DNA from 2 places in the Salipaludibacillus agaradhaerens genome. Region 2 is predicted to be linked to the other one. Evidence: predicted binding sites of a transcription regulator. Region 2 holds the regulator's gene; the other holds the start of a gene.
The links. Region 2 encodes Rex, which represses fermentation and respiration genes when NADH is low (regulators of the CRP and FNR family bind a similar motif). Its sites were predicted from a motif close to TTGTGAAATATTTCACAA; they were not measured.

Region 1 (3,429 bases), 1.6 Mb from region 2:
GCTCTCATGGTTTTGTAATCGGTCATATTGCTCCTGAAGCAGCAGCTGGAGGACCGATCGGCCTATTGAAAAACGGTGATAAAGTGACGATTGACAGTGACACTCAGGAAATCAATATGCATGTCACTGAAGAAGAACTAGCTAAACGTAAGAGTGAATGGAAAAAGCCAGAACTGAAATATAAGAATGGTGTATTAGCAAAATATGCTAAACTCGTCTCATCATCGGCGAAAGGTGCCGTAACAGACGCAGATTTAGAATAGCTTATGAAAGCCTGTACCATCAGCTGCTAACTGGCTGAGGGTACAGGCTTTTTGTATTTTGGACCTGTTTCATGAGCGATTGTGCATGAATTATAAGTTTAAGGCATTGTTGTTGCTTACATCAAACGACTCCTTTGTAAATTTGGTTCTTAATACCTAATTGAATTTCTTGATAATTAAAGCTGCCATAGAAGAGAATATAAAAGCTAATATACTTAAAAGTACAGTCATCAGTGTGATAATTTCAAAATTTAAAAATAAGAATGATCGTAGTGACACTATTACTGTGCTAATGGCAAATATTAATCCCTAGAGAAAAACCGACGAAATTGAATCTCTTTTCAAGATGTCAACATCCTTTCTCTGTTATTTTTTACTATGTGTATACGATACATATGACAATTTATTGCAATAATATTTAAGGGTATTTAGCTAAAAATCACATAAAAACAAGTATGAAACCAACTATACCTTGTCATTTTTCACTCTTCCTCACTTTAAAAAATTTGCAGATGAAAAAATGATCGAAACGTAAGACGGCGACTCCCTGAGGATGAAGCGCAGTCTGAAGATCCACTTTTGCTCGGTAAATCCGAGCAAAAGTTAGCTGAAGACAAGCCCTCGGGAAAGCGTCCGTCTGAAGTGAAGGTCACAGTCATTATTTGAAGATTGACCTCTTATTTTGAATGATGACATTAATTCAATTAATAAAACAATTGGAAATAGTATTTGGTTTTATAAGGTTAAATTATTAAAGTGCTTTTCCATGTTTCGTAATTAATCATGTTTCATAAATCTTATAAAAAATCAGCGGGCTGTTGATGTCCGCTGATTTTTTAATGCAGACTTTTTTCCATAACTTAAAATATAGGCTATTTCCTGTATGTAACGTGGCATGACAAAGTAAGTTCATCTTTCATAAGGGTGTACTTCTAGCTACAAACTGGCTACTTATGATAGACGGCTTATGTTTGTGACTTTCTTCACTTGTGGTGATGTAGATCACTAACCATTTTTTTTCTACATGGTACGATCTAATTGAAAGTAATTCTCAACTAATTGATAACTGAGTCAGGTAGTGACTTTATTAAATGATAAAAGGGCATTTACTTATAAATCAAAGGGGAGAGAGTAATGAAAGAAATATCGCTAAATAAAACAGTCTATGAACTTTGTAATCATGACCCTGAATTTATAGAAGTGATGAAAGAAATTGGCTTTGTGAATATTACGAAACCAGGCATGCTACAGTCTGCTGGTAGAGTCATGACGATCCCGAAAGGATGCAGAGCGAGAGGCGTAGATTTAAATGATGTTGTGCAAAAGATAGAAAGCTATGGTTATAGAGTGACTGGGCATTCACAGAAGGGAGGGAAAGAAAATGAGTGAAATGATCAATAATCGGGAAAAAACAAGTGGCGAGCAAACAGAGAGACAACAGTTATTAAAGGAAATTATAAAAGAACTTCACGAAGGAAAACCTGTTGAAGCAGTGAGACAAAAGTTTGAGCAGGCCATCGATAGCATTAGCGTGAGTGAAATTTCACAAATGGAACAGGCGTTAATGGAGGAAGAGGGGATTTCAGTAGGGGAAGTGCAACGACTTTGCTCGGTGCATACTGCTGTGTTCAAAGGCTCAATAGAAGAGATCCATCAGGAAGAAAAGCTAGGTCATAAACCTGGTCATCCTGTTCACACATTTATTCAAGAGAATAAGGAAATTGATCGGCTCGTTAATTTCACGTTAACATTACATCGTGATAAGTTTGCAAAGGACCCTTCTGAGAAGACGTCAAACCTTCTATTAGACGATTTAAATCGCTTATTGGGAATTGATAACCATTATAGTAGAAAAGAGAATTTACTGTTCCCTTATTTAGAGAAGTACGGTATCTTTGGACCGACAAAAGTCATGTGGGGAGTAGACGACAGGATAAGAGATGCGATTAAAGCAGCCAAGCTAAAGTTAGAAACGGATTCTTGGGAAGCGGACGAACTGTTAGAGGCGATTGATTATATTATTAGTGAAGTATCAGAGATGATTTTTAAAGAAGAGAATATTCTGTTACCAATGGCACTGGAAAAATTAACAGAGGATGAATGGTTAAAGATTGAGCGTGAAGGTGACGTGATTGGCTATACGTTTATTACCCCTCCAGCCCCGTGGCAACCAGCTAGAGAAGATCTGCAATCAGAAGGGTTTATGAAGGATGGGGTCGTTCAGCTTGAAACGGGGATCATGTCAGTTCAACAGCTTGAATTTATGATGAATCATTTACCAGTAGATATCACGTTTATTGATGAGCATGATGTGGTCCGGTATTTTTCACATGGGAAAGAACGCATCTTTCACCGGACAAAATCAATTATCGGAAGGTCGGTACAAAATTGCCATCCTCCTCAAAGTGCTCATATTGTTAATGCATTACTTGATGATTTTAAGTCTGGTAAAAAAGATGTTGAAGACTTTTGGATACCGTTCAAAGATAAATTTGTGTTAATACGGTACTTTGCAGTGAGAGACAAAGAAGGAAACTATAAAGGGACAGTAGAATTTACGCAAAACATTAAACCCATTCAAGAAATCAGTGGGGAAAAAAGGTTAATGTCATAACTAATAGATGGGCCGTTCTCAGATAACGATTTTTTGCGACAGTATTGGTGAAACGGACTTCTTGATTGACTATTGTGTATAACCGATTTATGTTATTTTTACCCCACACTTAAGGGGCAGTAAAACCCCCTCAAAACTTAAGAAGGTCGAAAAGTTTAGGTGGGGGATAAACTACCCCTAAAGGTCCGATAAGTTAAACTGACAATCAGTGGGGATGAAGGCAAACTCCCACCGATTGAAGTTTAGCTTTATATAATTAATAGACGGTAGAGTAGAAAATAAAATTGACAGATTACAAACGCTTGTGATAGACTTTCTTCAATATTATAAATAGCGTCCGACTCATGTTGGACGACTCATCGTTTTGCTTATCAAGAGAGGTGGAGGGACTGGCCCGACGAAACCCAGCAACCAGTGAGAAGAAGTAAGATCTTTTTTTCACAAGGTGCTAATTCCTGCAAAGAATTCATTACTGAATGCTTTGGGAGATAAGGACGACATGTGAATGCAGCTTACTCTGCTAACATTAACGTCAACCTCCCTTACATTTTG
Region 2 (3,429 bases):
ATTCCTAATGCTGAGCTCATTTGACGTAAGACATTATTCATCGCTGAACCTCGTGAAACAAACTTATCTGGGATCGCATTGATGCCTGCTGTCGTTGCAGGCATAGTACTTAACCCCATGCCAATCCCTCTCACAGCATTCAATAAGAAGACAACCCAGATGGCTGTTTCCATATCAATAAAGCCGAGAAGTGCTGTTCCAATCGCCACGATACAAAGCCCCGGCGTCACAACTAAAGCAGGTCCGTGCTGATCGAGGAGCTTTCCACCAATTGTCATAAATATCCCGGTAAGGAGCGCAGCCGGTAGAAACACCACGCCTGTCATTATCGCCCCATAGCCATAGACGTGTTGAATAAGCAGGGGGATTAAAAATATACCACCGAATAAACTGATTGAGCTAATCATCGCAATCCACACACTATACGCATATGCCGGCACACGCATAATAGATAAATCTAATAATGGTTGCTCTGTGCGATTTTCTATTTTCACGAAGCAATAAATTGCAATAACACCTAACACGACTAGAGCTAAATTCACTGGAGCAGTTAAATGCGCTAGTTCAGATACCCTCCCAAGTGCTAGTAAAATCGAGCCAACACCAAGCGTTACAGTGAAGAACCCCCATTTATCAAAACGGATACCTGACATTTTTTCAGACTTTTGAAGATACATATAAGAAAAGATCAATCCTAAAAGACCTGTAGGAATATTACATAAAAACAGCCATGGCCATGATCCAAGTTCAATAATGACACCGCCTAATGTTGGACCAATGGTTGGGGCCATCATGGCGGCCACTCCCCAAACACCTGTGGCTAGTCCTCTCTCATCACGAGGAAATACCTCAAAGATAAGGGCTAGAGAGAGCGGCATCATAACGCCACCACCTATGCCTTGCAGACCTCTAAAAGCAATTAAGGAGGGTAAATTCCAAGAAAGTGAACCTAGTAGTGATCCAAGTAAGAATACTGCGAGCCCAGCCATATAAAGTTGCTTCTTACCAAATTTATCACCTAAAAAACCGGTCAGCGGCATAACCATCCCCATAGTGACCATAAAAATCGTAATGACCCAGCCAGTAGCGACCGCATCAGCCTCAAACACAGTCATTAAATGAGGGACTGCGGGATTTAACATACTATTATTTAAAATGATGGTAAAAGTACCTAATAAAACGGTTATGACCACAAGCCATTTTTGCGAGATTTTTGCCATAAATAAGACAGCCTTCTTTCGGTTCACGAAATAGTAATCTATTTCTACTATACCATGAGTTTCATTAATTAAAATTAAAAATGCATATATATCTATTTGAACGAAATACAGCTGCAAAAAACGTTTTATCACATTGGTTTTTCGCTATAGACTGACCCGTTCCCATAGGTTCATCTTCAGTGACAGTCCTTTTTATTACAAAAATCATGTCTTCTGTAGATGGTTCGTTAATCATTGACGACTTTTAATTATTCCTGCGCTTGGATGTTCGTTCACTCATTTTAACAACAGTCTTCTTTACAGCGTTCAGTCATCCATTCTTTGTCTTACGAGCCTTGCGTCATTCAGGTACGGATGACCTGTCCAAATTACCCGCAGTCGTGTAACACTCATCTAGGTACTATATCTTCTCTAATGAACACTTTTCTCCTCTACAATGTTAAAAGCTGCCTATTATAAGGCAGCTTTTAACACGATGCAGCTCATATTTTAAGTATCAACTTTCTCTATAAAGGATAGTGCTTTAAAAAGTAGATGAGGGATTGAAGTTCCACTGACAGATCAATATGATGAACACGAACGTCAGACGGAACCGACAGTCTCGCAGGCGTAAAATTCAAAATCCCTTTAATACCTGCTTTTACTAAGTCATCAGCGATAGGTTGTGCCGCTTGAGATGGCACAGTCAAAATGACCACTTCCACACTGCTTTCCGCCACACGCTCTTTAAATTCATCCAGATGATAAACGGGCACACCACCTATTTCTTTCCCAACCTTATCTGCTGCTACATCAAATGCCATATCAATTTTTGTATTATTGCTTTTGCTAAAATTATAATTTAAAAAAGCCGTTCCTAAATTACCAACCCCAACAAGTGTCACCTTCGTTAATTCATCTTGGTCAAGCGTTTTTCTGAAAAAAGATAATAGATAATTCACGTTATATCCGTAGCCTTTTTTGCCGAGAGCACCAAAATAGGAAAAATCCCTACGTATTGTGGCTGAATCGACCTTTACCGCTTCACTTAATTCTGAAGATGAGACGCGGTGTTTACCTGACGCTTGTAAGCCTTCTAAAAATCGATAGTACAATGGCAATCGTTTTGCTGTTGCCTGAGGAATTTTTGCTTGATCTAGATCCATAACTGCTCCGCCTCCTTCTTAAATATAATAGCTACCTTGGCTAACCAACTAAGTATTAAAATGCATTCATTAAGTTAAGTATGTTATCGTTTAAAATCCCCATTTTTTCCACCCGTTTTCTCCACGAGAAATGTCTCACCAATGACCATCCCTTTATCCACTGCTTTGCACATATCATATATAGTCAATGCGGTCGCAGAAGCTGATGTTAGCGCTTCCATTTCTACTCCTGTATTCCCTTTTGTCTTAACTGACGCTTCAATTTTCAATTGGTATGTATCAGCATTCACATCCCAATCAAAACGAATATCGACTCCTGACAGTGCTAACGGATGACACATTGGAATCCACTGAGACGTATTTTTAGCAGCCATAATCCCTGCAACTTGCGCCACACTGAGAACATCCCCTTTAGCCATCGTCCCTTGTTGGATATTTTCATAGATTTCTTTAGTGACAAAAAGACTTGTTTGGGCCACTGCTGTTCGAACTGTTTCCTGTTTATCGGAAATATCAACCATACGTGCCCGACCTTGTTCATTAAAGTGTGTGAAGTCTCCCATGTTTATCCCCCTTTTTTCCACTTCTATTGTACACTATTTTTTCACAATCTGCATAATAAAGCATGGAAGTCTTGCGATAAACCTTTTCTCTCATGTACACTTAGCTTGTGAACGGTACGGAAATTGAATTGTGAGGTTACAGTGATGATTTTATTACAATGTACACAATTGTCGAAGTCATTCGGTACAGAGAAAATACTCTCCGATGTAAAATTAGAAATAAAAAGTCGGGAGCGTATCGCCCTTGTAGGCAGAAACGGGGCCGGTAAATCAACGCTTCTGAAAATTCTAACCGGTGAGTTATCGTACGACTCAGGGCAAATTGTCATTCCTAAGGATGTCAGTATGGGTTACTTAGCGCAAAATAGCGGCCTTCATACAGAAAGAAGTATATGGGACGAAATGATGACCGTTTTTGAGCCACTTCGGAAAATGGAAGCATCTTTGCGAGCACTTGAGGAGAAAATGAGTGATCCATCTCAAAAAGATCATGTTAAAATT

Region 1: the regulator Rex is predicted to act here: its motif matches at 1,235-1,252, upstream of BK581_RS16685 (DUF1858 domain-containing protein).

What each region holds. Positions count from the first base shown of each region.
Region 1 is NZ_KV917378.1:3,646,877-3,650,305, forward strand. It holds gene ilvD (dihydroxy-acid dehydratase) at 1-263, shown strand, start outside; gene BK581_RS16685 (DUF1858 domain-containing protein) at 1,398-1,652, shown strand; gene BK581_RS16690 (DUF438 domain-containing protein) at 1,645-2,877, shown strand; SAM riboswitch class I at 3,243-3,372, shown strand.
Region 2 is NZ_KV917378.1:2,086,166-2,089,594, forward strand. It holds gene BK581_RS09770 (MDR family MFS transporter) at 1-1,220, opposite strand, end outside; gene BK581_RS09775 (redox-sensing transcriptional repressor Rex) at 1,727-2,365, opposite strand; gene moaC (cyclic pyranopterin monophosphate synthase MoaC) at 2,449-2,928, opposite strand; gene BK581_RS09785 (ABC-F family ATP-binding cassette domain-containing protein) at 3,073-3,429, shown strand, end outside.